3 regions of the Mesorhizobium sp. Ca11 genome follow, and region 1 is predicted to be linked to each of the others. Evidence: predicted binding sites of a transcription regulator. Region 1 holds the regulator's gene; each other region holds the start of a gene.
The links. The regulator PhoB, encoded in region 1, activates phosphate uptake and scavenging genes when phosphate is short. The targets are predictions, from matches to a motif close to TGTCATNNANCTGTCAT.

Region 2: the regulator PhoB is predicted to act here: its motif matches at 7,354-7,370, upstream of LB538_RS16785 (acid phosphatase).
Region 3: the regulator PhoB is predicted to act here: its motif matches at 7,305-7,321, upstream of LB538_RS14275 (ceramide glucosyltransferase).

Annotation. Positions count from the first base shown of each region.
Region 1 covers NZ_JAIUHU010000009.1:51,190-61,117, reverse strand. Annotated here, with positions in the region: gene LB538_RS17620 (ROK family protein) at 1-1,012, shown strand, start outside; gene phoB (phosphate regulon transcriptional regulator PhoB) at 1,346-2,035, opposite strand; gene phoU (phosphate signaling complex protein PhoU) at 2,052-2,759, opposite strand; gene pstB (phosphate ABC transporter ATP-binding protein PstB) at 2,780-3,583, opposite strand; gene pstA (phosphate ABC transporter permease PstA) at 3,580-4,431, opposite strand; gene pstC (phosphate ABC transporter permease subunit PstC) at 4,435-5,421, opposite strand; gene pstS (phosphate ABC transporter substrate-binding protein PstS) at 5,486-6,544, opposite strand; gene LB538_RS17585 (response regulator) at 7,039-9,928, opposite strand, start outside.
Region 2 covers NZ_JAIUHU010000008.1:214,999-224,926, forward strand. Annotated here, with positions in the region: gene LB538_RS16720 (multicopper oxidase family protein) at 1-263, shown strand, start outside; gene LB538_RS16725 (hypothetical protein) at 260-499, shown strand; gene LB538_RS16730 (hypothetical protein) at 667-822, shown strand; gene LB538_RS16735 (hypothetical protein) at 1,041-1,202, opposite strand; gene LB538_RS16740 (hypothetical protein) at 1,427-1,849, shown strand; gene LB538_RS16745 (hypothetical protein) at 2,252-2,485, shown strand; gene LB538_RS16750 (hypothetical protein) at 2,636-2,782, shown strand; gene LB538_RS16755 (hypothetical protein) at 3,326-3,541, shown strand; gene LB538_RS16760 (winged helix-turn-helix transcriptional regulator) at 3,590-4,006, opposite strand; gene LB538_RS16765 (NmrA family NAD(P)-binding protein) at 4,105-4,992, shown strand; gene LB538_RS16770 (dihydrofolate reductase family protein) at 5,008-5,595, shown strand; gene LB538_RS16775 (hypothetical protein) at 5,650-5,901, opposite strand; gene LB538_RS16780 (cytochrome-c peroxidase) at 6,040-7,251, opposite strand; gene LB538_RS16785 (acid phosphatase) at 7,513-9,045, shown strand; gene LB538_RS16790 (OsmC family protein) at 9,277-9,699, shown strand; gene LB538_RS16795 (hypothetical protein) at 9,705-9,928, shown strand, end outside.
Region 3 covers NZ_JAIUHU010000007.1:25,805-35,732, reverse strand. Annotated here, with positions in the region: gene mmsA (multiple monosaccharide ABC transporter ATP-binding protein) at 1-347, shown strand, start outside; gene mmsB (multiple monosaccharide ABC transporter permease) at 344-1,639, shown strand; gene araD1 (AraD1 family protein) at 1,837-2,832, shown strand; gene LB538_RS29170 (hypothetical protein) at 3,019-3,141, shown strand; gene LB538_RS14285 (2'-deoxycytidine 5'-triphosphate deaminase) at 3,319-4,413, opposite strand; SAM riboswitch at 4,530-4,607, shown strand; gene LB538_RS14280 (O-succinylhomoserine sulfhydrylase) at 4,664-5,854, shown strand; gene LB538_RS14275 (ceramide glucosyltransferase) at 5,937-7,082, opposite strand; gene apaG (Co2+/Mg2+ efflux protein ApaG) at 7,426-7,818, shown strand; gene LB538_RS14265 (Hsp33 family molecular chaperone) at 7,870-8,898, opposite strand; gene argF (ornithine carbamoyltransferase) at 9,023-9,928, opposite strand, start outside.

The DNA of each region.
Region 1 (9,928 bases):
GGCGCTGAACCCTGAAGCCGCCGCGGTGCTGACCGTGGTGTTGTCGCTGAACTTCCTGTCGGTCGCCGTGATCGACTATGCCGGCCAAGTTGTTGCCGAGGAGCAGCAGCGCCTGGACACGCTTGTTATGCCCCGCGACGAGCTGATCGGCGAATGTGTGGCGATCGTGCGGCGCCGGCTGCAGGATCCCGACCTCGACATTGGCAGCGTCGCCCGCATCGCCATGGGCATTCAGGGCATCACCGATTCGCATGCGCGCTCCATGCTGTGGTCGCCGATAACGCCGCTGACCGACATTCCTTTCGCCGACATTCTCGAGAAGGAGTTCGGCATCTCCGCCACCATGGAGAACGACTGCAACATGATGGCGGTGGCGCTGCAATGGCGCGACCCGGAGCGCTATCGCGACGACTTCATCGCCATCCTGTTGTCGCACGGCATCGGCATGGGTCTCGTGCTCAAGGGTGCGCTGTTCACCGGGACGCATTCCTCCGGCGGCGAGTTCGGCCACATGATCCACCGCCCGGGCGGGGCGCTTTGCCGCTGCGGCCGCCGCGGCTGCGTCGAGGCCTATGCCGGCAACTATGCGATCTGGCGCAGCGCCATGAAAATGAGCGAGGACGCCGAGCCAGTCGACGTCGGCGACGCCGACATGCGGGCCCTTGCCGCGAAGGCGCGCGAGAGGGACGGCCCCGAACGGGAGGCTTACCGCCGGGCCGGCGAAGCGCTTGGTTTCGGTCTCGGCAGCCTGTTCGCCCTCATCGACCCGGCGCCTGTCGCCATGGTCGGCGTCAGCGCGGCCGCCTTCGACCTAATCGAGCCGGCGCTAAGGGAAGCGATCGCCCAGACGGCCGGCGGCCAGCACTCCGAATCGATCTCCTTCGACACCGAGCCGAACGAGTTGCCGCTGATCCGCGAAGGCTGCGCCATGCGCGCGCTGACCTTCGTCGACCAGGAGATTTTCGCGCCGGGAGGCCAGGCAAGAGTGGGGACGGGAAAGAACGTGGCCTGAGGCAGCCTTGAAGAGGTCCGGGACAGCAGCAGACGCTTGAATTAGCGAAGGGAAGGCCCCGCAGCTTCGTCATTCCAGGGCGGAGCAGGAGCGAAGCTCCGTCGCGGAGACCCTGGAATCCATGCCGCTACCTCACGCGTCGAGCGCAGCGGCACAGAATTCTGGACTGTCGCAACGCATCGACATCACGGAATGGATCCTCGGATCTGCGCTGCGTCGCTGCGCTCCTTGCTCCGCCCGTGGATGACGAAGCACAAGCGTCTCGGCTAACCGCCAATGCACGCGATCCGATGCTGGAGACACAGAACCCGTCAGCGTCTCGGCCCCCTATCCCTAATCTTCCCTGATCGCGTAACCCGCCCCGCGGATGGTGCGGATGACGTCCGGCATGCGGCCATTGTTGACCGCCTTGCGCAGGCGGCCGACATGGACGTCGACGGTGCGTTCGTCGATATAGATCGTCTCGCCCCAGACATTGTCGAGCAGCTGGCTGCGCGAGAACACCCGGCCGGGATGACGCATCATGAATTCCAGCAGCCGGAACTCGGTCGGGCCGAGCCTGATCTCGCTCTTCTTGCGGTAGACGCGGTGCGACTCGCGGTCGAGCACGATGTCGCCGACCTTGAGCACGCTGGACAGCACCTCCGGCTTGGCGCGGCGCAGCAGCGCCTTGACGCGCGCCATGAACTCCGGCGTCGAGAACGGCTTGACCAGATAGTCGTCGGCGCCGGTCGAGAGGCCGCGCACGCGGTCGCTTTCTTCGCCCCGCGCGGTCAGCATGATGATCGGCAGCCGCTCGGTCTCGGGCCGCATCCTGAGGCGCCGGCAGAGCTCGATGCCGGAAACCGCGGGTACCATCCAGTCGAGCACGAGCAGGTCGGGGACGTTTTCCTGAAGGCGGATTTCGGCCTCGTCGCCGCGGGTCACCACTTCGACCTGGTAACCCTCGGATTCGAGATTGTAGCGGAGCAGCACACCAAGCGGCTCCTCGTCCTCCACCACCATGATGCGTGGCGCGATCATTGGCAGATACCCTTCGTCAGGCCGCCGGCGCCGACATTGTCGTCTCGTCCTGCTTGGGACGATTCGCGGGCAATTGCGTGCCGGTCAGCACATAATAGGCGTTCTCGGCGATGTTGGTCACATGGTCGCCGATGCGCTCGAGATTCTTGGCGCAGAACAGAAGATGCGTGCAGGCGGTTATGTTGCGCGGGTCTTCCATCATGTAGGTCAGGAGTTCCCGGAAGACGGATGTGTATTTGACGTCGATGCGCTCGTCGTCGTTGCGAAGCTTGGCCAGCGCCGTGGCGTCGCCCACCGTATATTCCTGGATCACGGCCTGGACCTGGATCAGCACCAGCTGCGCCATGGAATCGATCGAATGCGTGAGGTCGCGCGGCGCGGCGCTGACGCCGACCGAGCCGACGCGCTTGGCGATGTTCTTGGCGAGGTCGCCGATGCGTTCGAGGTCGCCTGCCATGCGGATCGAGCCGACCACGTTGCGCAGGTCGTCGGCCATCGGCTGGCGCTTGGCGATCAGCGTGATGGCGCGGTCGTCGAGCTCGCGCTGGCGCGCGTCCATGATAGCATCGTCGGAAACGACGCGCTGCGCCATGGCATTGTCGGTCTCGAGCAGGGCCTTGGTCGAAGCGCCGACCATGGAGGCGGCGAGATCGCCCATGTCGTTGATGAGCCGGCTGATCTGCCTCAGATCCTCGTCGAAGGAAGCGACGGTATGTTCGGCCATGATGATGTCCTCGTATGAGCTCAGCCGAAGCGGCCGGTGATGTAGTCCTGCGTGCGCTTTTCGCGGGGCGAGGTGAAGATCTTCTCGGTCCGGTCGAACTCCACCAGCTCGCCCAGATACATGAACGCCGTCTGCCGCGACACGCGCGCCGCCTGCTGCATGTTGTGGGTGACGATGACGATCGTGTAGTCGGCCTGCAGCTCGTCGATCAGTTCCTCGATCTTGGCGGTCGACAGCGGATCGAGCGCCGAGGCCGGCTCGTCGAGCAGGATGACCTCGGGCTTCACAGCAACGGTACGGGCGATGCACAGGCGCTGCTGCTGGCCGCCCGAGAGGCTGAGGCCGCTGGCGTTGAGCTTGTCCTTGACCTCGTTCCAGAGTGCTGCGCGCTTCAGCGCCTGCTCGACGCGGCTGTCCATCTCAGCCTTGCTGATCTTCTCATAGAGCCTGACGCCGAAAGCGATGTTCTCGTAGATCGACATCGGGAACGGCGTCGGCTTCTGAAACACCATGCCGATCTTGGTGCGCAGCAGGTTGAGGTCCTGCGAGCGGTCGAGGATGTTCTTGCCGTCGAGCAGCACCTGGCCCTCGGCGCTCTGCTTCGGATAGAGCTCGTAGATGCGGTTGAGCACGCGCAGCAGCGTCGACTTCCCGCAGCCCGACGGGCCGATGAAGGCGGTCACGCTGCGCTCGGGCAGGGACAGGTTGATGTCCTTCAGCGCCTTCGACTGGCCATAGTAGAAATTGAGGTTCTTGACCTCGATCTTGGCCTTCTCGACGGTCGTGTCGGCTGCGTTCAGGTCGGTGGACAACATCGGTTTCATCTGTCCTCTCTGCGTCCGGTTAGGCTGCGGGCGATGATGCTCAGCCCGAGAACCGTCAGGGTGATTATGAGTGCGCCCGTCCAGGCCAGTTGCTGCCATTCCTCGTAGGGGCTGAGAGCGAACTGGAAGATGGTTACCGGCAGGCTGGCCATCGGCGCATTGAGATTGCTCGACCAGAACTGGTTGTTGAGCGCGGTGAAGAGAAGCGGCGCCGTCTCGCCGGAGATGCGGGCGATCGCCAAAAGGATGCCGGTGACGATGCCGGAGAGCGCCGCGCGATAGGCAACCGAGCGGATCACTACCCAGCGCGGTGCTCCGATGGCGGTGCCTGCTTCGCGCAGCGCGTTGGGCACAAGGTTCAGCATGTCCTCGGTGGTGCGCACCACGACGGGGATCACCAGGATCGACAGCGCGACCGCGCCGGCAATCGCCGAGAAGTGCCCCATCGGCCGCACCATCAGCTCGTAGACGAACAGGCCGATGATGATGGAAGGCGCCGACAAGAGGATGTCGTTGATGAAGCGCACCACCGTCGTAAGCTTCGAGAAGCGTCCGTATTCGGCCATGTAGGTGCCGGCCAGCACGCCGATCGGCGTGCCGACGACGATACCGATGATCGTCATGACGATGCTGCCGTAGATGGCATTGAGCAGGCCGCCGGCATCGCCGGGCGGCGGCGTCATTTCCGTGAACACGGAGAGCGACACCCCGGAAAGCCCCTTGTAGAGCAGGGCGCCGAGAATCAGCGCCAGCCAGGCCAGCCCGATGCCCGCCGCGACGACGCACAGCGTCATCATCACGGCATTCTTGCGCTTGCGGCTTTGGTGAAGCGATGCGGCAGTCGACATCGGTCAGGCTCCCGTGCGGCTATCGATGCGCAACAGCATGTAGCGTGCGAGCGCGAGGATGATGAAGGTGATGATGAACAGGATCAGGCCGAGCGATACCAGCGAGGATGTATAGAGGTTGCCGTCGGCTTCGGTGAATTCGTTGGCGATGGTCGCCGAGATCGTCGTGCCCGGCGCAAACAGCGAGGCGCTGATGCGGTGCGCGTTGCCGATGACGAAGGTGACGGCCATCGTCTCGCCGAGCGCGCGGCCCAGGCCGAGCATGACGCCGCCCATGATGCCGATGCGGGTATAGGGGATGGTCACGCGCCGGGTCACTTCCCAGGTCGTGCAGCCGATGCCGTAGGCCGATTCCTTCAGCACCGCCGGCACCGTGTCGAACACGTCCTTGGTGATCGAGGTGATGAAAGGCAGCACCATGATGGCGAGGATCAGCGACGAGGTCAGCAAGCCGATGCCGTAGGGCGGACCGGCAAACAGGCTGGAGAGCCCCGGTATGCCGTGGAAAAGACTGATGATGAAGGGCTGCACAGTCGTCTGCAGGAACGGCGCGAAGACGAACAGGCCCCAGATGCCGTAGATGATCGAGGGAATGCCGGCGAGCAGCTCGACGGCGATGCCAATCGGACGCCTGAGCGGGCGCGGACAAAGCTCGGTCAGGAAGATGGCGATACCGATGCCGATCGGCACGGCGATGAGAATGGCGATGGCCGAAGTGACGATGGTGCCGTAGATGGGCGCGAGCGCGCCGAAGTTCTCGGTGACCGGGTTCCAGGATTCGGTGGTCAGGAAGGAGAAGCCGAACTTCGACAGGGCCTCCCACGATCCGGCGACCAGCGAGATCGCGACCCCCCCGAGCAGAACGAGCACGAGTATGGCGGAAAGGCGCGTCGCCGTCCGGAAAACCATGTCGGTGACGGCGAAGCGGCGCACCGTCGCTTCTCTGGTCCGCAGGGCGGACGATGTCGCGGCTTCGGAAACGGCTGTCATTTAGTCCCTCGCATTTCGAAAGAGACAGGAGGGCGCTAGAGGCGCCCTCCTCATTCGGCGGGAATTACATGCCGGAGTAGACCGGCTTGCCATCCTTGTCGACGATGTCCTTGCCCCACATCTCCTCGACGCTCTTCACGACCTTGTCGGGCATCGGAACGTAGTCAAGCTCAGCAGCCATCTTGTCGCCCTTGGCATAGGACCAGGCGAAGAACTTGAGCGCTTCGGCCGTGGCTGCCGCATCATCGGGCTTCTGGTAGACGAGGATCCAGGTGGCGGAAGTCATCGGCCAGGATTCGGCGCCCGCCTGGTTGGCCAGGATAACGCCGTAGCCCGGCTGCGAGCTCCAGTCGGCATTGGCCGCGGCGGCCGAGAACGCCTTCGCGGTCGGCTCGACCTTCTTGCCGTCCTTGTTCACCATGTCGGTATAGGTGAGCTTGTTCTGCTTGGCATAGGCGTATTCGACATAGCCGATCGCGCCGCCAGTCTGCGACACGTTGTTGGCGACGCCTTCATTGCCCTTGGCGCCGATGCCCACCGGCCATTCAAGCGCGGTGTTGACGCCGACCTTCGATTTCCAGTCGGCGCTGACGTCGGCCAGGTAGTAGCTGAAGTTGAAGGTGGTGCCCGAGCCGTCCGAACGGTGGACGACGGCAATCGCCTGGTCGGGCAGCTTGATCTTGGGGTTGAGCTTCTTGATCGCCGCGTCGTTCCAGTTGGTGATCTTGCCGGCGAAGATGTCGGCGAGCGTCGGACCGTCGAGCACCAGCTCGCCCGGCTTGATGCCTTCGAGGTTGACGACCGGCACGATGCCGCCCATCACCATCGGGAACTGCGCGAGGCCGGTGGAGGTGAGATCCTCGCCCTTCAGCGGCGCGTCGGAAGCGCCGAAGGTGACGGTCTTGGCCTTGATCTGCTTGATGCCGCCGCCGGAGCCGATCGACTGGTAGTTGAGACCGATGCCGGTCTCCTTCTTGTAGGCGTCGGCCCACTTCGCGTAGATCGGATAGGGGAAGGTGGCGCCAGCGCCGGAAATGTCGGCTGCCATCGCGGCGGCCATGCTAAGGGTTGATGCCGCAGCCATTGCAATTGCAACGGCCGCCGAGCGGATGAAATGTCTCATGTGGCCTGCTCCTGTTCGGAAGATGGTCTTTCGGCACCCGTTGTATCGGCGCCCGGTCAGCGCAATAGCCCTCGATTATTACAGTCGCATGACAGTTTCGTGTCAGCCCGGTAACGTCTGGACGAGGATGCTCGGAAGGGGTTCCGCAGCGGCCTCGAAGGGCCGGACGGAGTTTGCCGCGGAAATCAGCAACTTGTCTGACTTTTGAAACAAAATTTATCCCGGCGGCCGGATGACGGCCGCCGGGAAATAAAATCCGGACGAGAGTGCGTTGCCTGTAAGCCAGAGCGGATCATGGCCTGGCCATCGCCGAAAACAGGGTCCGTTGGGGTAGAGTCGACGCTGTTTCTTGTCGGCGGTCGCTGCTCCCGCCCGTAACCAAAGAGCGGAATCAATGTCATGATTGTCCGAGCTTGGCGCTTGCTTTGGTATGGTGCGATCGCACCATACGCATGCGTCAGCCCCTTGCCGCCGTCCTGCCCGCCAAATTCGTTTTAACCGGCGTTGCGCCGGGTCTCGACGTCCGAACCCAGCCAGCGCTCGAGCTTTTCGAGCAGCGCCCGCGGACTGATCGGCTTCGGCAGGTAATCGTCCATGCCGGCTTCCAGGCAGCGTTCGCGGTCGCCCTTCAGTGCATGCGCGGTGACGCCGACGATCGGCACATGCGTGCCCATGTCCTCCTCGAGCCGGCGGATCGCGCCCGTCGCCTCCAGCCCGTTCATTTCCGGCATCGATACATCCATCAGGATCATGCGCGGATTGAGCCTGCCGTAGGCGTCGAGCGCCTTGCGGCCGTTGCCGACGATCTCGAAGCGGTAACCGGTCTCGCCAAGAATCTGGGTGAACACCATCTGGTTCACCTCATTGTCCTCGGCGACGAGGATGTCGAGCTCGCGCTCGGCATCGGCGGGGCGCGGACGCGCCCGCGCTGGGGGCGGTTGCAGCATGGCGCGCTCCGATGCCGCCGTCTGCGCCGGAGCGGCTCGCGGGGGGCTGGCGGTGCCAATGGCGGGTTGCGCCGCCGCGCTGCTGTGGCGGTGGCGCTGGATGGTCGAGACCAGCGTTTCCAGGAGAATGGAGGAGCGCGCCGGCTTGATCAGCTGCGCATCGATGCCGAGGTCGCGATAAGCCGTGCCGGCAAGCGACTGGTCGACCGAGGTCAGCATGATGATGGGCGTATGCGCCAGGCCCGCCGTATTGCGCACGATGCGCGCCATCTCGGCGCCGGTCATGCCCGGCATCTGATAATCAAGCACGACGCAGTCGACCGGCACGCCGTAGGCGGCGGCGGCAATCAGCACCTTCAACCCCTCGGCGCCGCTTTCGGCCGCGCAGGAATCGAACGTCCACGACGCCATCTGCTCGCTGAGGATCGAGCGGTTGACGGCATTGTCGTCGACGATGAGCACGCGCGCGCCGGTGACGTCGACCGGCATGATGCGCTGCCCGCCCTGCTCGGCCTTGGGCAGCGTGATCGTGAACCAGAAGGTCGAACCCTTGCCTTCGGCGCTGTCGACACCGATCTCGCCGGCCATCATCTCGACCAGACGTGAGGTGATGGCAAGGCCAAGCCCGGTGCCCTCATGCCGCCTGGTCGAGGAGGTGTCGACCTGGCTGAATTTTTCGAAAACCTGCTTCAGCTTGTCTTCCGGAATGCCGATGCCGGTATCGGTCACGGAAATGGTGAGCCTCGTTCCCGCCGGAACCCGCTCACCCGTCACATCGACCAGGACGTGACCCTTGTCGGTGAATTTCACCGCGTTGCCGAGCAGGTTGGTGACGATCTGCCTGACACGGCCGACATCGCCGACGAACTGGCCGTCGAGGCCCGGCTGGATGCGAACGATGAGCTCGAGATCCTTCTCCTTGGCGCGCGTCGAGACCAGCGTCGCCACATCCTCGATCGCCTCGGCGAGATTGAAGGGCGCAGGGTCGAGCACCAGCTGGCCGGCATCGATCTTCGAGAAGTCGAGGATGTCGTTGATGATGGTGAGCAGCGCATTGCCGGATTTGACGATGATGTCGGTGAACGTCTTCTGTTTCGGATCGAGGTCCGACTTTGCCAGCAGCTCTGCCATACCAAGAACCCCGTTCATCGGCGTGCGGATCTCGTGGCTCATATTGGCGAGGAACTCCGACTTGGCACGGTCGGCGAGCACGGCGCGCCGGCGCGCCTCGCTGAGCTCCGCCTCGCGCTGCTTGAGCTCGGTGATGTCGGTGGTGGAACCGATGAGATAGAGCGAGCCGTCCGAGGCAATCATCGCGCCCTTGCGCGCGAACTGGTGCCTGACGCTGCCGTCCGGCATCGTCACCGTCTCTTCGATCTCCTGCGTCTCGCCGGTGCGAAGCACGGCAAGGTCGCCGGCGACGAAGGCTTCGCCGTCCGCGCCGAAAATCTCGACATCGGTCTTGCCGATCGCTTCTTCCCTGCTGAAGCCGGTGAGATCGCACCAGCCCTTGTTGACATAGAATTGCCTGAGGTCCGAGCGCTTGGCGTAGATCGACACCGGCACATTGTCGATGAGGCTGCGGAACACCTCGTTCTCGCTCATGCTCTGCCGCAGCGCCTGCTCACGCGCCTTGACGTCGGTGATGTCGGTGCTGGAGCCGACCAGATGCACCGACCCGTCGATCGCCACCAGCCGGCTCTTGCGCGTCATCAGCTGGCGCACCGTGCCGTCGCGGTGGGTGACGGCTTCCTCGATCTCGCGTCCCGCGCCGGTCGCCACGACTTCGTTGTCGTCATTGCTGAAACCGTCCGCCTCTTCGGTCGCGAAAAGCTCGCGATCGGTCTTGCCGAGCACCTCGTCCTTGGGCAGTCCGGTCAGCGCGCACCAGGCCTTGTTGACGAATTCTATGCTGAGATCGTCGGCCTTGATGAAGGCTGCCACGGGCAATTCGTCCATCACATGCCGGTAAAGGTCGATCTGGCGCATGGAATCGCGCAACGCCTTCTCGCGCGCCTTGATGTCGGTGATATCGACACGCACGCCGATGAATGTGCCGTCGTCGGTGCGCATGTCATAGACCTGGTACCAGCGCCCGTCGGCGTTGAGGCGTTCGTAGGCCGAGCTCGGCAAACGGTACCGCTTGAGCATGGCGTCAAGCCAGCTCTCGGTGTCGACGCCATACAGGCTGTCGATTCCGGGGTCGCCGCTCGAGCGGAAATAGCCGACGGAGTGGCCAAGCGCCAACGCCTCGCGGAACGTGCGGCCAGGCTGCCAGGCCGGCTTCAGCGCCGGCAGCGTATCCTGCAGCTTGCGGTTGGCGAAGACGAAGCGGTCGTCGCGATCGTAGATGATGACCCCCGCCGGCAGCGACTCCAGTACGGTGACGAGATTCTTGCGCGCGTCCTCCGCCTCGTTCTCGCGCTGTTTCATGTCG
Region 2 (9,928 bases), on a different contig from region 1:
AGCTCTGGGAGATCGTCAACCAGGCCGACATGGACCATCCTTTCCATCTCCACGGCACGCAGTTCCAGCTCATCGAGCGCGAGCGCGACGGCAAGGTCTCGAAGCCGCCCTATCTGGCATGGAAGGACACGGTCAACGTGGCGCGCGGGGAGACGGTGCGGCTCGTCACGCGCCAGGAGCGGCCAGGGACGCGCATGTATCACTGCCACATCCTCGAGCATGAGCAGCTGGGTATGATGGGCGTCGTCGACGTGCAGGCATGAGGTCTGGCATCGTTTGCGCGGCGGCAGTGCTGGCCCTCGCCGTGTTGCCGGTAGCCGCACCGTCGCTGGCTCGGGACCCGGACAACGCGATCGTTACGACGCGCCAGGCCGCGATGAAGGAGATGGCCGCCGCAGCCAAGGCGATCGCCGAGATGTTCGACGGCAAGCGCGCCTATGAGCGGCGGCCTTCAAGGCAGCGGCGGGCACACTCAGCGCCCGCACCGGCGGTGCTCTGATTGCAGAATTCCCGCGGGGCACAGTTGGCGCGTCGTCGGCCGCCAAACGGGAGATCGACCAGGCCCGGCCGGAGTTCGAGGCGCTCGCCCGCCATATCGGCCGGCTTGCCAATGCGCTCGCCGCCAAGGCCGGGAACGCGCCCGCCGAGATTACTGCCGACATGCGAATGACGGGACCGCCCGTAGACGGCGGCAGCCTGCTTGGCAAGCGCCCGGGCGTCGCCGAGGCCGATCCCGCAAAAATGCCGGCGGAGCATCTCCTGCACCTCATTCTGCAGGACTGCACGAGCTGCCATTCGAAGTTCCGGCGGAAAATCGAATGAGGCCGGATGCGTTCAGTTGCAAGACCTGTGGGCGAGGCGAAGAGGGGTTCGGTGGCAGTCGGCTTGCCCCAAAAGAAGTCATCCTCGCCGCACGCGGGGCGAGCTCTTGCGGCACAGAGCAGTCAGCCCGACCCCACTGGCCTCGCAGCCGGGCGAAATCGTCGAGGATTGCTAGGCGCTCGCCCTATCTTGGTCGGGCCTTGGTGCTCGCCAGTCATTCACTTGCTGCCCTGCTGTACTGCCCCGGGCACGATCAGAGCGCCCTGATCAGGTCCCGAAAATTTGAAGCCGATAAAAAATAGGACGATGATGAGAACGCAGATTGCCAGCACCGTGACGAGGGTCCTTCTCGGGTTTTCGGCTGGCGGTCTGTCTTCCATGGCAATTCGCCTCGGATTCTAAACTCGGCGACAATGCCGGGGTTCCCAACGCCGCGCCGACCAACGGACTGGCCGAACCACGTCAGGACGCGGCTTTTAGCGGAATGTTCCTAACTAATACGGTGCGGGCCTGCGCTTCCGAATTCCCAGCATCATACTTGCGTCTGTGCTAATATATAACGATTACGCACTTTCGTGCGTAGCCAACATATTGGGAGGATGCGATGAAAACCATGAATCGCAGGTCTGCAATTGCTCTCAGCATGACGGCCGCCGCGGTCACGCCCTTGTTCACCCTGATGGCATCCGCAAAGACCAAGAAATACGGTCCGAAGGATGGCAAGGAGATAGCGCCCGGCATCAGAGTGGTTGAGGTAGGCACCGGCAATTCCGACATTCCCGCCTACAAGAGCATTTCAATTGTCGACGTGGTCTTCCAGCCCGGAGCGCACGCGCCCGCAATGGTGATGGACAACGACATGGTATGCACGATTACGTCGGGCGCTTTCACGGTCAAGAAAAAGGACAAGGAATTCAAGCTCAAGGAAGGCGACATGTACACCTGTTCCAAGGGCAAGACCGACGAGGCGACGAATACAAGCAAGGAGGTGGGCGTGCATCGCATCGCAGTCTTGATACCTGCCTAGCAGGATGGCATCCGGCCGGACGATCGGTTGCCATCGCCAGTCCAGCCGAGGTTTGGGAAAATTCGCGCGGAAGACGATGCGCGATGCGCGCCTTAGCCGAACCAGGGACCAACCTCGTCTTGCCGCTGAGTTGTGCGCCCAAGGTCAGTGCTTGCGAGACACTGCGGAGCGCCGCCTCCATCAAGGCGGCGCCGGCGGCCAAGGGCCAGCCGGGCGATGACTGCGGCGACATGGGCGCATTGTGAACAATCCCTCCAGGCCGCCGCGTAGCGTCTGCCGGCGGCTTGGCGCCGCCTCGCGATTCTGAGAGGGGCGGCTCCGAGTCCGCGAGGGGCATCACAAAAATGACGCGCTCTCACCGCTATATACCAGGCTGGATGCGCTAAAGCAGGGTTCATCATTATGGATGCCAGCGAATTGCAGGCCATAGGCGATACGCTGATGCGCGTCGTCACACCCGATATGAAACCGAAAGACCTGCTCAAGGCGGTGCGAAAACTGCATCCGGACGCCAAGAAGAGGGATATTGCCCGCGCGGCCTTCCACGCCATTATCGCCAACGCCGACCAGGATCCCGGCAAGTCGCGCAACCTTCAGGCCTTCGCGCTTGCCGAGCGTACCCAGCAATCGGAATAAATTGCCGCGAATTGTAGTTTTGGGCTTGCCGGAAATTTAATAAGCGTCCTCTAATTTAATGGCTCAGCCGGCAGCTGGAGCCAATTCCAGGAAAAAGTGTGTCACGGTTTTCCGTCCGGAATTACCCCAGCCCCAACCGGTAATGAGCCCATGACCAAGAACCTCGGCAATGCCAAACCCAGCACTCCTGCCAAGGAGATGAACCCCTCGCTATTCGGCAAGGCCGCGCCGGCATTGTTTCCGCTGCTCGTCGCGGCGCTTGGCTATCTCATCGGCCGGCATTTCTTCGGCTTTTGACGGGCCGGCGTCCGGCACGCTATTTCCAGCCGGCCCAAGTGCAATTGTCGTCTCGACCATCCTCCTTGCAGCTTTGGTCCTAGGGCCTAGGTCGTTCTTGTCCTTGGCCGGGCCCAAGCGCATGCTGGTGGCAGCCGGCGGCCTCGCAAACTCCGGTCAGGCCCGGCCGCCGAACCCAGTATCACCCCCCCCCCAAAGGCTGCCGGGCCGCCGTCTATGCGGCGAATTCTTCCGCGCTCGCCCACGGCCAACTGCCGCACTGCCTAAATCTGCAGTACCGCTCGGACGCCTTCAAATTCCGTTGCTGCATCGTCTCGCAGACCGAACGCCATGTGGAAGTCGAACTCGGCTGCACCTAGGCGCAATGGCATGTCTTCGCCGCCACGCTCGCTTTTATTCGGGAAACTCGCAAATATGCCGAATAACGGCGGGTGCTCTTGCACTAAAGAACAATAAGCCACGCTTTTCGGCAATTCCAGACGCGCTAGATTGTATTGTGGGTCGGAGATAGGCAGTTCTTCGAATGAAGAGCAGGAGCTGTATATGGTAACAAGCGAGCCAGACAGTGTCCGCGTAAAAACCGTTAATGGCCAATGGATCGTGCGCGTCGTCGACGGCGGCAGGCTGAAGCAGCAAGTGTTCGACATTCACGCGCAGGCCGAGATCTTCGCCGAGGAGGAGCGGCTGCGACTGGGGCTGCCGGGCGAGCCTCCGGCCGAAGAGCCAGTCGGACCGCTCCCACACGGGCGGGCTCGCTGACGGGCGGGGGGTAGCCGGACCACGCCAATCGCTGAGGTCGGAACAGACCTATCCCTGGTGCTCGGCTCTGAGCCTCTCTTTCATCCGTTCAAGCGCCGGCGGACCGCCGGCCGCCAGATCGTTGGCGACCCGGGCCAACTTATCGTCGGCCTTGCGGTATTTGCTGCCCCAGGCGCCGAGCGTTGCCAGAACCGGCAAAAGGTCGATGCCGGCCTCGGTCAGCCGGTAGATCGCCTTCAGACCGTGGCTCGGGTCGTCGCTGCGGGTGAGGATGCCTTCGTCGACCAGCGTCTGCAGCCGCTCGGCCAGCGTGCGCGACGAGATGCCTTCGTCGGATTGCAGGAACTCGCGAAAGTGCCTTTTCCCGGCGAAGGCCAGGTCGCGAATGATGAGCAGCGTCCAGCGGTCGCCGAGCAGTTCGAGCGAGAGGCTGATCGGGCAGCCGGATCGTTCCTTGGTCGACATCAGCATGGTTCCATTTTTAAATCACTTTACTATTGACATCGTTCTTGCCTTGCGTCAAATGGTTCCAGAAGTAAATCATTTGACGAGAGAAGATCGATATGAGCCGGCAAGTCAAGCGTACGATGGTGGTCGTCGGCGCAACCAGCGAAGTGGGCGCCGAGGTCTCGGCCAGACTGACCGGCGCAGGGCACAAGGTGCGCGGCATCGCCCGTAGCCTCGGCGTCGCACTCGACGATCAGGCGGCGCTCGACGCTGCCTTCTCGGGTGCCGACAGCGCTTACGTGATGATCCCCTTCGATGTCACCGCGCCCGATCTGCATCACTTTGAGGACGAGGTCGGCGCACGGCTGGCATCCTCCATCGCCAAGGCGGGCCTGCGCCGGATCGTGCTGCTCAGCGGCCTCAATGCCCATCTCAGAATGGGTACCTCGCTTGGCGCCGCGCTGATGGAAAAGCGGCTTGCCGCGCTGGGCCTGGAGGAACTCGTCTATCTGCGCGCCTCCTTCTTCATGGAGAATTTCATCAAGGGCATGGGCTTCGTCGAGCAGGCGGCGTCCGGCGTCTTCGGCTCGCCCTTCCGCGGCGACCTGCCTATGCCGCTGATTGCCGCCAAGGACGTTGGCGAACGCGCCGCCGCTCTATTGAATGCCGAACACTTTCCGATCCAGCGCGTTGTCGAATTGCACGGCGGCGGCTCCTACACGTTCGAACAGGCCACCGAGATCCTGGGCAGGGCGATCGGCAAGGAGGTCGCCTACGATGAAGTGCCGTTCGCCGATGCGCGGGCCGGTATGGTCGCCAATGGCATATCGGCGAGTTTTGCCGATGCGCTGGGCGAGACGGCGGCAAGCTTCAACAGAGGCGAGCGCTGGGCGCTGGAAGCACCCTCAGCCGAAAATGCCACCCCGACCAGCTTCGAAGCCTGGGCGCAGGCTTTCGCCCGCTCGCCCGCCGCGGCGCGAGTCGTCACAGGCAGCAATTCCTGACCAGGGAGACCGGACATGAGAAAGCTCATCCTGCAGATGCAGATATCGGTCGACGGTTTTGTCGGCGCCGACGAGGTCCGTCGCTGGCAACTCTGGGAGTGGGGCGACGACAGCGCCTGGGACGAGGAGCTTAAACGGGACTTCAACGCCGTTTTCACGACCATCGATACCATCCTGTTGAGCCGCAAGATGGCTGAGGAAGGCTATCTGACCCATTGGGGCAACGCGGCGAGGAAATATCCGAAGGACCGCTTCTTTGCCTTCGCCCAGCGCATCGTCGAGGCCGAAAAGGTGGTGGCGAGCGATAAGCTCGGGGCCTCGCGCTGGGAACGAACGCGCGTCGTAAGCGGCGACTTGCCGCGTGAGGTCAACGCGCTGAAGCAAGGCGAGGGCGGCGACATCGCCGTGTTCGGCGGCGCCGGCTTCGCCTCGGCGCTGATCGCCGCCGACCTTGTCGACGAGTTCCAGCTCTTCATCAATCCGGCCGTTCTGGGCAGTGGCCGCCGCATCTTCGACAAGGGCGGCTTTGGCAGGCTGAGGCTCCTCGGCTCCAAGCCCTATGCCTGCGGCATGGTGGTGAGCCGCTATGCGCCGGCGAGGTGAGAAGGCAATCGATGGGAGATCGCTCTGCCTGAATCAATCTGGCAGCGCGGCTTCCTAACTACCTGTCTGGCCATGCCTTTCCCGGATGGCTTGGCAACCGCCCCCGCTGACCAGCCGCAGCTGCACGCCTGGCGTGATGGACCGCTGCCAAGCGGCGCGGCCGTTGCCCACGGCGGCAAACCAGCGGGCTTCGCACGATGTCAGGCCGATAAGCACCCGGCCGGCATATTCGGCCGGCGCGCCATTGGCCGCATCGAACACCGTCCAGCTGCTGCCAGGCGGCTCCTGCACCGGGACGAACCTCATCGGAGACTCCATCTGTGAAGAGATGGGCAATATAGCAGGCGCGACTTGGCGTTCCTATGACGTGGTTCACATTGGCACACATTTACGGTGGATAGCACCGCTGCGGCTGCAAGCCACCAATCTCCTTGGCCGCTTTTCCTACTGCCCGGCCTGGTCGGCGTCGGTCAGCGTGCCGAGGAAGGCGACGATGTCGTCGATCTCGGCATCGGTCAGCGCCGGCTTGTCGCCGGGCTTTTTGCCGTTGAAGGGCGGGTCTGTGTTGAGGTTTCCCCAGTAAGCCTTTGGCAGATCGTCGAATTTGTCGACCGTGCCGTCGGTCTTCTTCGGATACCAGCGCCCGGGATCCGTATCGCGGCTGGCGTAGAAGGCGACCGCGTCGCGCAGCGTGTGGAAATAGCCGTTGTGGAAGAAGCTTTTCCGCAAGGCAACGTTGCGCAGCGTCGGCGTCTTGAACAGGCCGCAATATTCGACGCGGTCCTTGAGATCGGTGCGCAGCGGACCGCACAGGCCGAGGTCGACATAATTGGGATCGGCATTGGCGGGGATCGCCGGGTTGCGCGGCACGGCAATCGCGATCAGGCCGTAATCAGTGAATTGCGGCGGCTCGCCGTCATTGGCCGGTTCGCTGAGATGACAGCTCGCGCAATTGCCCTTCGCTGCGTCCTCGAACAGCATGCGGCCGCGCAATTCCTGCGCGGAAAGTTGCGCCTTGCCGGCAAGGAAAGCGTCGTAGCGGCTGGAATAGGGATAGAAATCGGCGCTGCTCTGCTCGAAGGTGCCGAGCGCTTCCACAGCGGCGTCGAAGGCGTCTTGCGGATGGTCGAAGACATCGGCGCCGAAGGCCGCCTTGAAGGCGCCGGCATAAGGCGCGTTGCGCAGGCTGGCGACCACTTGGGCCGCGTCCTTGTTGCCCATCTCGAAGGACGACAGCAGCGGGATTCTTGCCTGGTCCTTGCCGTGGTCGGCGCGGCCGTCCCAGGTCAGGCCCCCGGTCGGGCCATTGTCGACGCTTTCGTCGCCTTCGTCCTCGGAGTCGTAGAAATGCTCGGTGAAGGCGGGCGCCGCCTGCAGGTAGCGCAGCGACGGCACGGCGCGAACGCCTGGCTGGTCAAGATTGGCTCCGCCCATTTCGACCGGCGCCGCCGAGGGCGGCCCGAAAGCATGGTTGGGATCGTGGCAGGATGAGCAGGCCTGCTTGCCCGAGGCCGAGAGCGACGGGTCGAAGAACATCTGTCGCCCCAGCGCCGTCAGCGCCTCGGCGCGGGCGAAGGCTTCCTGGCGCGTCATCGGGCCGGGATGGACACCGGATGGCTCCTCGGTGTTGGCGGGCGCGGTGGAGGCCACGATCATGGCCGCTGCAATGGCGATCGCGTGATTTTTCCGACGTCCCATCGTCTTCGGCGATATCCCTGATTTCTTCGCCCGGTTTCTTTGGCGGCGTAAGGATCGAGTGCAACGGATTGATGACCGGTCTTCCCGCTCACGAAACCGTGTTCGGCCGGGGCCGAACTGTCACAAAGGTGACAAGGCGTCGAAGTAGCTGGGCATTGATGCAGTTGCGTTCCTGCATTGCCGTCCTCCAGCCATTCCCAAGCCACGAGGCATTTTCCAATGATCCGGTCCTTTCTCTCCCTTTGCCTCGCCTCCACGGCGCTGGCATCGCTCTCTGCCGCTGCCCAAGCGGCGCCTGCCGGTTACGACAAGATCGACACCGTCGTCGTCATCTACGCCGAGAACCGCAGCTTCGATAACCTTTATGGCGGCTTCCCCGCCGCCAACGGCCTGGTCAACGTTTCGCCCGACCAGGCGCGCCAGCTCGACCGCGACGGCAAGCCGCTTTCCGAACTGCCGCCGGCCTGGGGCGGACTGACCGGCAAGGGCGTCACGCCGGCGGTGACGGAGGCGCAGAGCGCGCATCTGCCCAATGCGACATTCGCCATCGACGATCCCAAGGGCTTCAACGAGAATACCGGCGTCATCACCCATGATCTGTGGCATCGTTTCTATCAGGAGCAGATGCAGATCGACGGCGGCCGGAACGACAAGTTCGTCGCCTGGGCCGATTCCGGCGCGCTGGTGATGGGCCACTATGACGGCTCGATTCTGCCGATGTGGGCGATCGCCAAAAAATACGTGCTGGCGGACAATTTCTTCCAGGGCGCCTTCGGCGGCTCCTTCCTCAACCATTTCATGCTGGTCTGCGCCTGCGTGCCTTACTATCCAAATGCCGACACCAGCCCGGTGAAGGCCCAGATTGCCGTCGTCGAGCCGGATGGCGTGACGCTGAAACCGGCCGACAATTCGCCGCCCTCGGCGCTGGGCGGCGTGCCGAAATTCGCCAATGACGGCGCCATCACGCCCGACTTCTACGCCGTCAACACCATGCAGCCGCCTTACCAGCCAAGCGCCAACAAGCCGGCCGAGGGTGGCGACAGGGCGCTGGCCGATCCGGCGCAGCCGACCACGCTGCCGCCGCAGCACGAGATCACCATCGGCGATCTGCTGTCGCTCAAGGGCATTTCCTGGGCGTGGTATTCGGGCGCCTGGCAGGCGGCGCTCGACGGCAAGAACGCGACGCCCGTGCCGAACTTCCAGTTCCACCACCAGCCCTTCAACTATTTCGCGGCCTATGCGCCGGGCACGGCCGCGCGGGCCGAGCACATCAAGGATGGCGGGCTCGGCGGCACCGAGTTCATCAAGGCGATCGACGACGGCAAGCTGCCGGCAGTCTCTTTCTACAAGCCGCAGGGCAACCTCAACGAGCATGCCGGCTATGCCGACGTGACCTCCGGCGACCAGCATCTGGCCGACCTCGTCGCGCATCTGGAGAAGAGCCCGCAATGGGCGCATATGCTGGTGGTCGTCACCTATGACGAGAATGGCGGCTTCTGGGATCATGTCGCGCCGCCCAAGGCCGATCGCTGGGGCCCGGGCAACCGCATCCCGGCCTTCATCATCTCGCCCTATGCGAAGATGGGGATGGTCGATCACACGCAGTACGACACGACCTCGATCCTGCGTTTCATCACCGCCCGCTACGACCTGCCTGTGCTGCCCGGCATCGTCGCCCGCGACAAGGCGCTGCGCAACCACGACCAACCGCCGATGGGCGATCTGACGGCAGCGCTCGATCTGACGAAGTAGCCTCTCAGAACCCGGGTTCCTCGCCCCCGCCAGAGCCGGGGGAGAGGTGTCCGCAAAGTGGACGGCGAGGGGGCTTCGCAGGGCGCTCCCCCTCTCCGTCTCGGCTTCGCCGAGCCACCTCTCCCCCATTTCATGGAGGCGAGGAAACGCCAATCGCGCAAGGCCTGCCTCGGCGATTGCCTCAGTGAATTCCCGTCCGCTATCAATGGCCTCCAAACTGGAGGCGACACGATGGCAGACTTGAAAATCAGGACCCGCAACGTCGGCGCGCTTGCCGTCCTGCCGCCGGGCGGCCTGCCAGCGGTCACCACCCCGACCGGTGGCACGGTCGATGTGGTCACGCAGGTCAGCGCGCCCGGCTTCAGCCCGCTCGACCTGCTCCATGCCTCTTTGGCCGCCTGCATGGTGCTCAGCGCCCGCATCGCCGCCACCCGCCTCGGCGTCGCCGACCGGCTCGGCGAGGTGAGGGCGGATGTCAGCGGCGAGAAGGCGAAGGACGAGCCCTCGCGGGTCGAGGCATTCATCGTCAAACTGGAGATCACCGGCGACCTTGATGCCGCAATGAAAGAACGGATCCTGGCGGACGCGGAAAACATCTGCACCGTCTCCAACACGCTGCGCGGCGCGCCCGCGCTTCGTTCCACGCTGGGGTGAGCGCAATGGCGTATCTTTCGTCGATCGACTACGCGACCGCCTCGGACGACATCCGCGCCGAGCACGACCGCGAGCTCGCGCTGCGCGGCCGCATGACCAACATGAAGCGCATCCTGCTCCACTCGCCGGCCGCCCACCGCATCTACGCCGAATGGTTCACGCTGCGCGACCTTCTCAAGCCCACACTCGACGACCGCGCCATCTGGCTGTTGTCGAAAGCGATGGCCGA
Region 3 (9,928 bases), on a different contig from region 1:
GCGCCTCCAGCGTCTACCAGCTGACCGGCAACCTCTCGGGTGGCAACCAGCAGAAAGTCGTGCTGTCGAAATGGCTGTTCGCCGATCCGGAGGTTTTGATCCTCGACGAGCCGACCCGCGGCATTGACGTCGGCGCGAAGTACGAAATCTATACGATCATCGCGCGCCTTGCCGCCGAGGGCAAAGCGATCATCGTCATCTCGTCGGAAATGCCCGAACTGCTCGGTATCTCCGACCGTATCTATGTGATGAACGAAGGGCGTATAGTCGGCGAAATGGCTGCAAGCGACGCAAGCCAGGAAAAAATCATGCGCGCTATCGTTCGCGGAGAAGGAAAAGCATCATGAGCACAGAAAGCGCTCCCGCGCCGCAAAGCGGGCTCGCCGAGGACGTCAAGCAGCAGGGTCCGCGCGTCGCCGTCTCGGCGCTGACGACGAACCTGCGCGAATACGGCCTGATCATCGCGCTGATCGTCATCATGCTGTTCTTCCAATACACGACGTCGGGAACGCTGTTCAAACCGGTGAATCTCAGCAATCTGGTGCAGCAGAACTCGTTCATCATCGTGATGGCGCTTGGCATGCTGTTGGTGATCGTCGCCGGTTATATCGACCTCAGCGTCGGATCGGTCGCCGGCTTCATCGGCGCGCTGGCGGCGATGATGATGGTGATCTGGCCGCTTGGGATATTCTCGAATCCGCTGGTGGTCTCGATCGTGTGCCTGATCGTCGGGGCGCTCATCGGCGCTGCGCAAGGCTACTGGATCGCCTATCACAAGATACCGAGCTTCATCGTGACATTGGCGGGCATGCTGATCTTCCGCGGCATCTGCCAGGCGCTGCTCGGCGGTGGCTCCTCGGTCGGTCCGCTGCCGGACAGCTTCAAGGCGCTGAGTTCCGGCTTCATTCCGGACGTGATCGGCCCGCTGACGCTGATCCCGCCGACGGTCAATGCCGCCGGCAAGACGATCGTCGGCAGCGGACTGACGCTGCACATGACGACGGTCGTGCTCGGCCTCATCGCGGTGCTCGCCTATGCCTATTTCGGCTTCAGGACGCGGCGCAAGCGCGAGCGTCACGGCTATGAGGCGGAGCCCTTCCCGCTGTTCGTCGTCAAGACGCTGGTGGGCAGCGCGCTGGCGCTGTTCCTGGTCTTCCAGTTCGCCAGCTACAGGGGCCTGCCGGTCGTGCTGCTGGTGATGGGCGTGCTGATCTCGCTGTTCGTCTTCGTCACCAAGCGCATGACCATCGGCCGCCGGATCTACGCCATGGGCGGCAACGCCAAGGCCGCGCAGCTTTCGGGCATCAACACCGAAAGGCTGACCCTGCTGGTCTTCATCAATATGGGCGTGCTCTCGGCGCTGGGCGGCCTGATCATCGCGGCGCGCCTCGGCCAGGCCGTGCCGGCTGCCGGTCTCGGCAGCGAGCTCGACGTCATCGCGGCCGTCTTCATCGGCGGCGCCTCGGCAATGGGCGGCGTCGGACAGGTGATCGGTGCCGTCGTCGGCGGCTTCATCATGGGCGTGATGAACAACGGCATGTCGATCATGGGCGTCAATGTCGACTGGCAGCAGGTGGTGAAAGGCCTGGTGCTGCTCGGCGCCGTCATCTTCGACGTCTACAACAAGAACAAGGCCTGAAGACCTGACTTAAGGAGGCATACGGGTTTCAGATCGCGAAGCTGCCGGCAACCCGTCGGCGCCAAGAAGTCCAGGCAAGGACCGGGCTCGCGAGCGCAATCCGGACGAAGAATTTCAACCGTGGCACGGATTTCTCCGCGCCGCGCCGATCAAGGTTTGCCCGCGGGCAGCCAGGCAAGATGAGAGAGGGTTCAAACATGCTGATCTCCCAGATCCTCGACGACGCCGAGACGATCCGCGTCGTCGCCCGCAATGGCGGCGGCAAGACCAGGGTCATCAACGGCGCGCGCAGCGTCTATTCGCTGGCGATGGAGGCCGCGCGGACAGGCACGGGCCTCGAGGCATTGATCGAGCGCAAGGGCTATGGCGAGACGGTCGATCTCGATGCCGCCTATAAGAGGGGCAGGCTGGTCTCGCCGATCAACCATCCGGACCCGGCGCATCTGCACCTCACCGGCACGGGGCTGACGCATCTCGGTTCCGCGGCGACGCGCGATTCCATGCACAAGAAGCTCAGCGAGGGCGGCGAGGCGGAACTCACCGATTCCATGAAGATGTTCCGCATGGGCCTCGAAGGCGGCAAGCCGGCCAAGGGACAGGTCGGCGTGCAGCCGGAATGGTTCTACAAGGGCAACGGCACGATGGCGGTGGCCCCCGGCGCGCCGCTGATGTCGCCGGCCTTCGCGCAGGATGGCGGCGAGGAGCCGGAGATCGCCGGCATCTATGTCATCGGCGATGACGGCGCGCCGTTCCGCGTCGGCTTCACGCTGTCGAACGAGTTCTCCGACCACGTCACCGAACGGGTGAACTATCTGTTCCTCGCCCATTCCAAGCTGCGCAACGCTTCGTTTGGCCCCGAAATCCTGATCGGCGAGCTGCCCGCCGATATCCGTGGCGCATCGCGCATCTGGCGCGACGGCAAGCTGCTCTGGGAAAAGCCGTTCCTGTCGGGCGAAGCGAACATGTCGCACACCATCGCCAATCTCGAGCACCACCATTTCAAATATTCGGCCTTCCGCCAGCCGGGTGACGTGCATGTGCATATGTTCGGCACCGCGACGCTCTCCTTCGCCGATGGCATCAGGACCGAGGCCGGCGATATGTTCGAGATCGAGGCGCCGGATTTCGGCCTGCCGCTGCGCAATCCGCTGGAGATCGAGAAGCCGGTCAAGGTGGCGGTAAAGGCGCTGTAGCGCCGATCTCCCGGTGGCTGGCAGGCCAGAGGGGCGCGAAGGAAGCTGCCTCTTCCACTTCGTCATTCTAGGGCGGAGCAAGGAGCGAAGCGACGCGCGCAGACCCTAGAATGACTGCCGTGACATTGGGCGTAGACTGCTGCCGTCCAGAATAACCGTTGGCGCAGCGCCAGCTAAGATCGCAACATGACAGGCTATGTTTACATGACCGCGAGCCAGAAGGTGGCACGCTATTTCGGTGTCGCCAATGACCTTACCCACCGCATGCCCGGGCACAAGACCGGCCAAGGCTCCAGAAGATCATCCTGAATGGTTCGAGTTCTCTCGCGGAATTGGCTGGTGAGCGTTCGGCACCGTGGCGGCGCTCAGGCGTCACGGCATGGATTCTAGGGTCTGCGCGCGTCGCTTCGCTCCTTGCTCCGCCCTAGAATGACGAAGAACAGATGGGACGGCGCGTCCCCTTCCGGACATCTCCCCACTTGGACCTCACCGCGCTGCCCGAAAATGCTTGGAGAGCTTCAGGCCCTGCGCCTGATAGTTCGAGCCGAGTTCGGTGCCGTAAAGCGCCTGCGGGCGTTTCAGCATATGCTCGTAGACGAGACGGCCGACGATCTGGCCGTGGTCGAGGATAAAAGGCACCTCGTGGCTGCGCACTTCAAGCACCGCGCGGCTACCGCTGCCGCCGGCGGCGGAGTGGCCGAAGCCCGGATCGAAGAAGCCGGCATAATGGACGCGGAACTCGCCGACCAGCGGATCGAAGGGTGTCATCTCGGCGGCATAGAGCGGCGGCACGTGCACAGCTTCTCGGCTGACCAAGATATAGAATTCGTCCGGATCGAGCACCAGTTCGCCGGCGCCGCTCTTGTAGATCGGCTCCCAGAAATCGACGACATCCTGGGCGGCGCGCTTGTCGACGTCGACCAGTCCGGTGTGGTGCTTGCCGCGGTAGCCGACAAGGCCGTCCTTGTCGCCGTCGAGATCGATGGAGAGCGCGATGCCGCCGCCTGAAATATTGGGCGGCTCGGTGGCGACCAGCATCTCGGCGCGGTGAAGGTCGCGCAGCTCATTCTCCGAGAGCACCGCGTTGCCGGTGCGGAAGCGGATCTGCGACAGCCGCGAGCCGGCGCGCACGACGATCGGGAAGGTGCGCGGGCTGACCTCGAGATAGAGCGGCCCGCGGTAGCCGGCGGCAATCTTGTCGAACTCATGGCCGCGATCGGTCATGACGCGCGTGAAGATGTCGAGACGGCCGGTCGAGCTCTTCGGATTGGCCGAGGCCGACACGCTCGAAGGCAGCGCCAGGCTCTCGAGCAGCGGCACGATATAGACGCAGCCGGTTTCCAGCACCGCGCCCTCTGCAAGGCTGATCTCGTGCAGCTTCAGCCGCTCGAGCTTGTCGACGACCCGATGATCCGGACCCGGCAGGAACGAGGCACGCACGCGAAACGCCTTGTCGCCGAGCCTTAGATCGAGGCTGGCCGGCTGGATCTGGTCGGCGTCCAGCGCGCGCGGCGACTTCAGCGCCTTCGCCTCGAACAGCGCTGCGATGTCCTGATCCGGAAGAATGCCTGTTTGCCGCAAAGGCTGGCTCCGTTCACAAGGCCGGGCGAGGATCTAAGCAGACTCTTGCCGCCGGGCTGGTACAAACCTCTTAATGAAGCCGGCAATTGACGCAAGCGCGGCGCGGGTCTAAAGGGTCGTTATCCCGTGGTGATTTGGCCGGTCGGCTTGCAGCCACGTTAAACAAGTCGCTAAAGGACCGTCGAGCCGCAAGGCTATATGGACCGGTTGCGACTTCGCGGCCGGTTTTTTTGTGTCTGAAAGCAGGGCTATGAGCACCAAGAAGCGCAACTGGAAACCTCAGACGGCACTCGTGCATGGCGGAACGTTGCGTTCCGGTTTCGGCGAGACATCCGAGGCGATGTATCTCACCCAAGGCTATGTCTACGAGACGGCGCAAGCGGCGGAAGCCCGCTTCAAGGGCGAAGAGCCGGGCTTCATCTATTCGCGCTACGCCAACCCGACCGTCGACATGTTCGAAAAGCGCATGTGCGCGCTGGAAGGCGCCGAGGACGCCCGCGCCACCGCTTCCGGCATGGCCGCAGTAACCGCCGCGCTGCTCTGCAGCGCCAAGGCCGGAGATCATATCGTCGCGGCGCGCGCCCTGTTCGGCTCCTGCCGCTGGGTGGTCGAGACGCTGGCGCCGCGCTACGGCATCCAGGCGACGCTGGTCGACGGAACCGACATCGCCAATTGGGAAAAGGCGGTAAGGCCGAACACCAAGCTGTTCTTCCTGGAAAGCCCGACCAACCCGACGCTGGAGGTGGTCGACATCGCCGCCGTCGCCAGGCTCGCCAATTCGATCGGCGCCAGGCTGATCGTCGACAATGTCTTCGCCACGCCGCTGCAGCAGAAGCCCTTGCTGCTCGGCGCCCATATCGTCGTCTATTCGGCGACCAAGCATATAGACGGCCAGGGCCGCTGCCTGGGCGGCGTCATCCTGTCTGACAAGAAGTGGATCGACGAGAACCTGCACGACTATTTCCGCCACACCGGCCCGAGCCTGTCGCCCTTCAACGCCTGGACGCTGCTCAAAGGCCTGGAGACGCTGCCGCTACGCGTGCGCCAGCAGACGGAGAGCGCCGGCAAGATCGCCGATTTCCTGGCCGAGCGGCCGGAGATCGCCCGCGTCATCTATCCGGGCCGCGCCGATCATCCGCAAGCGGATATCGTCCAGAAGCAGATGTCGGGAGGCTCGACGCTGATCTGCCTCGACGTCAAAGGCGGCAAGCAGGCGGCCTTTGCCTTCCAGAACGCGCTCGACATCGTGCTGATCTCGAACAATCTCGGTGACGCCAAGAGCCTGATCACCCATCCGGCGACGACGACGCACAAGAACCTGAGCGACGAGGCCCGCGCCGAGCTCGGCATCGGGCCAGGCACGCTGAGGCTCTCCGTTGGCCTGGAGGACAGCGACGATCTGCTGGAAGACGTGGAACAGGCGCTGAAGGCAGCAAAATAGAAGGCTGAGAACGCCGCGGCCCGAGCCTTCCAGAGCCGCAATTCCGGACGGAAAACCGTTTCACACTTTTCCTGGAATTGCTCTAGGCGAGCTCCTCCAGCTCGGTCATCGCCTTGGTGCGGATGATCATGGCGTTGCCGCGCCATTCGACGGCGCCGCCGAACCAGGCGCGCGCCCAGATGGCCGGCAACAGGGCATCGCGCACGATCATCGCGATGATGCTGCGCGGCGACAAATACCAGCCCTTCGCAAAGGCCAGCAGCCATTCCGGCAGGTAGGCGATCGCCAGCACGCCCAAGGCCGTCGTGGGCAGGCTGACGCCGGCGCTTGCCGCTGCAATCAGCGCCAGCAGCAGCGGCACCGCAGCGCCAGTCAGGATCTCCGGCGCGAAGAACAGTGGGAAGGTAACCCGCCGCAGCCGCGCCCAGCGCGTCTGGCGCGACCAGATCTCGGCGAGCCTGCGCTGGCCGAGCGGCTGCTCGAACGGCGAGGCGACGAGGTTGACGTTGAGCCCCAGGCCGTTGACCAGCTTGGTGGCCGCCGCGTCCTCGGCGATCTCGGCGGCCAAAGCCTGGATGCCGCCATTGGCATCGAGCATCGGCTTGTTCCACAGCATGCTCTTGCCCTGGGCGAAGCCAAGGCCAAGCGCCTCGCCGGCATACTGCCAGCGCGCCTGCAGCGTGTTGAGGAAGGCGCATTCGACTTCGGCCCAAAACCCGTCCGGCCGCGAGCCGATCGGCGTCGAGCAGACGAGGCCGGTATCCGGCCGCCATGCCGCCATCAGGTGCTGGACATAGTCTCTCGGCATCAGCACGTTGGAATCGGCGAGGATCACCCAATCGTGCCGCGCCGCCTGCCAGCCCTTGACGCAGTTGTTGAGCTTGGGATTGGCGCTGACCCGATCGTCGCCGATCAGCAGCCGCGCGGGAATTTTGGGGTGGCGTGCGATGGCCGCATCGATCAGCTTGACCACCGGGTCTTCGGCATGCGCGACGCAGAAGATCAGCTCATAGCGCGGCCAATCGAGAGAGAAGGCGCGCTGCAAGGTCTCCGGCGTGAACGGCTCGACGCCACGCGACGGCACGATGATGGAGACCGGCGGCCGCGCGCTGGAGGGCGGCGCGATGACATGCCGCCGCTTCAGCCGCGACGAGGCGAGCAGGATGCTGGCGAGATTGAAGGAAAGAAGCGCTGACGAAGCCAGGCCGGCTGCGATAGTCAGTTCCATCGAGATCTGGTCACCCCCGATAGAGAGTTTCACCGTTTCACGCAAACGGCGACCCACTCCATCTCCTTGTTTTCACGCAATTCCGGACGGAAGGCTACGGCGAAGGCGCCGAGCCTAACCGCTCGCGCCTTCCTGGAATTGCTTTAGGCCGCACGCGGCCGTTTCAACTGTTACAGAGCGCCCGAGTCGCCCGGCACGGTTTGTGCACACCAACATTGTGATGTGTCACCTAAATGACATTGTTTTTCGGCACCTGCACTTACAAGGCTGGCAGGATGGTCGACGCTGCGTCTATCAAGAGCGGAGCGTGACATATTTTCCGCGGCGGCAACCGGAGTGGCCCATGTATCGCGCAGTGACGCGCAACATCGAAGTGCTGGTCAGGCCCTTCTATCTGGAGGACCGCTCCGATCCGTCCGAGAACCGCTATGTCTGGGGCTATCAGGTGACGATCGACAACCGCTCCGACGAGTTCGTGCAGCTTGTGTCGCGCTACTGGCACATCACCGACGGCCAGGGCCGGGTCGAGGAGGTGCGCGGCGCCGGCGTCGTCGGCGACCAGCCGGAACTCAATCCCGGCGACAGTTACCAGTACACCTCGGGCTGCCCGCTCTCGACGCCGTCAGGCATCATGGTCGGCCACTACACGATGCGCAACGGCCGCGGCGAGACGTTCGATATCGCCATTCCGGCTTTCTCGCTCGATATGCCGGGGACAAGGCGCACGGTAAATTAGACGTCGGCGACAGCCTCTTTCTCCCCGTTTCACGGGGAGAAGGAAGAGGGCTCACTTCGCGAATTCAGCCGGGTCGAAGTCGTATTGGGTCGAGCAGAACTCGCAGGCGACATGGATGCCGCCCTCCTCGGTCGATTCCTTGATCTCCTCAGCCGAAAAGCCTTCGAGAATGCCGCGGATCTTGTCGCGCGAGCAGGAGCACTGGTCGGCGACAGGGACGCCGCGGAAAACGCGCACGCCATGTTCGTGGAACAACCGGTAGAGCAACCGCTCGGCGCCCACTGTCGGGTCGATCAACTCGGTCGGCTCGATCGTGCCGAGCAGCGCCAGCAACTCCTGCCAGGAATTGTCGGCCGGCTGGTCCGCAACGTCACGCGGATCGCCGTCGCCGCCGGAAATATCGGGAACGCGCATGCGCTCCGGCGATTGCGGCAGGAATTGCGCCAGGATGCCGCCGGCGCGCCATTGCTCGCGCGCGCCGGCCGGACCGGGCGTGACCAGCTTGGCGACCGACATCTTAATATCGGTCGGGATCTGCTCCGACTGCCGGAAATAGGTGCGCGCGGCGTCCTCGAGCGAGGTGCCGTCGAGCTGGACGATGCCCTGGTAGCGCTGCGTATGCGCGCCCTGGTCGATCGTCAAGGCCAAGACGCCGTCACCGAGCAGCGTCTGCTGCGAGGTCTCGCCGGCGGCGGTCAGCGCCTGCAGCCGGTCGGCATCGAAGCGCGCATAGGCGCGCAGCGCATGCGGCGTGGTGAAATCGGCCACCAGCATGTCGACCGGACCGTCGGTGCGGGTCTGCAGGATGAACTTGCCTTCGAACTTCAGCGAAGTGCCGAGCAGCACGGTGAGCACGCAGGCTTCCGCCAGCAGGCGGGCGACCGGCTCAGGATAATCGTGGCGGCTCAAAATGGCGTCGAGCATCGGCCCGAGCTGCACGGTGCGGCCGCGCACATCGAGCGGCGCGACCTCATAAGGCACGACATGATCGTCGCCGGCGAAGCCGAATTCACCGAGTTGGGGTTTATGCTCAGCCAAGGTCTGGGTTTCCAACATGACAATACTCCGGGGCGCAGCCATGCCGCCCGGTGAGCCGCATGCGTCGAAGCGCGTTCGATTTACGTGATGGCCCGCAAATAGGCATCACATGTCCCCAGATCAAGTTGAGCCCGATCGGGCCGGAAGCGGTCAGGTCCAGCCCTTCTCACGCGCCCAGACACCAGGCCAGCACCGCCTTCTGGGCGTGCAGCCGGTTCTCGGCCTCGTCGAAGACCACCGAATGCGGCCCGTCGATCACCTCGTCGGTGACCTCCTCGCCGCGATGCGCCGGCAGGCAGTGCATGAACAATGCATCGGGCTTGGCTTTTGCCATCAGCGACGCATTGACCTGATAGGGCAGGAAGACGTTGTGGCCGCGGGCGCGATGCTCCTGGCCCATGGAGACCCAGCTGTCGGTGACGACGCAGTCGGCCTGGTCGACGGCTTCCTCGGCGGACCTGGAAAACCGGACCTTGCCGCCATTGGCTTTCGACCAGTCGACATATTTCTCGAAAGGCTCGCTGCCTTCCGGCACCGCGACATTGAGGTTGAAGCTAAACCGCGCCGAGGCCTCCAGGAGCGAATGCAGCACATTGTTGCCGTCGCCGGTCCAGGCGAAGGTCTTGCCGGACACCGGACCGCGATGCTCCTCAAAGGTCATGATGTCGGCCATGAGCTGGCAGGGATGCGTGTCGTCGGTCAACCCGTTGATCACCGGAACGGTGGCGTTCTCGGTGAGCTCCAGCAGCCGGTCGTGCGAGGTGGTGCGGATCATGATGGCGTCGACATAGCGCGACAGCACTTTCGCCGTGTCGGCGATCGTCTCCGAACGGCCGAGCTGCATCTCGGTGCCGGTCAACATGATGGTCTCGCCGCCGAGCTGGCGCATGCCGACATCGAAGGACACGCGCGTGCGCGTCGACGGCTTGTCGAAGATCATGGCCAGCACCTTGCCATCGAGCGGTTTTGAATGCTCACCCGCCTTGAGCCTGGTCTTTCGCGCCACCGCATCGTCCAGCATGATGCGCAGGTCGCCCGCGGAAACGGCGGACAGATCGGTGAAGTGGCGAAC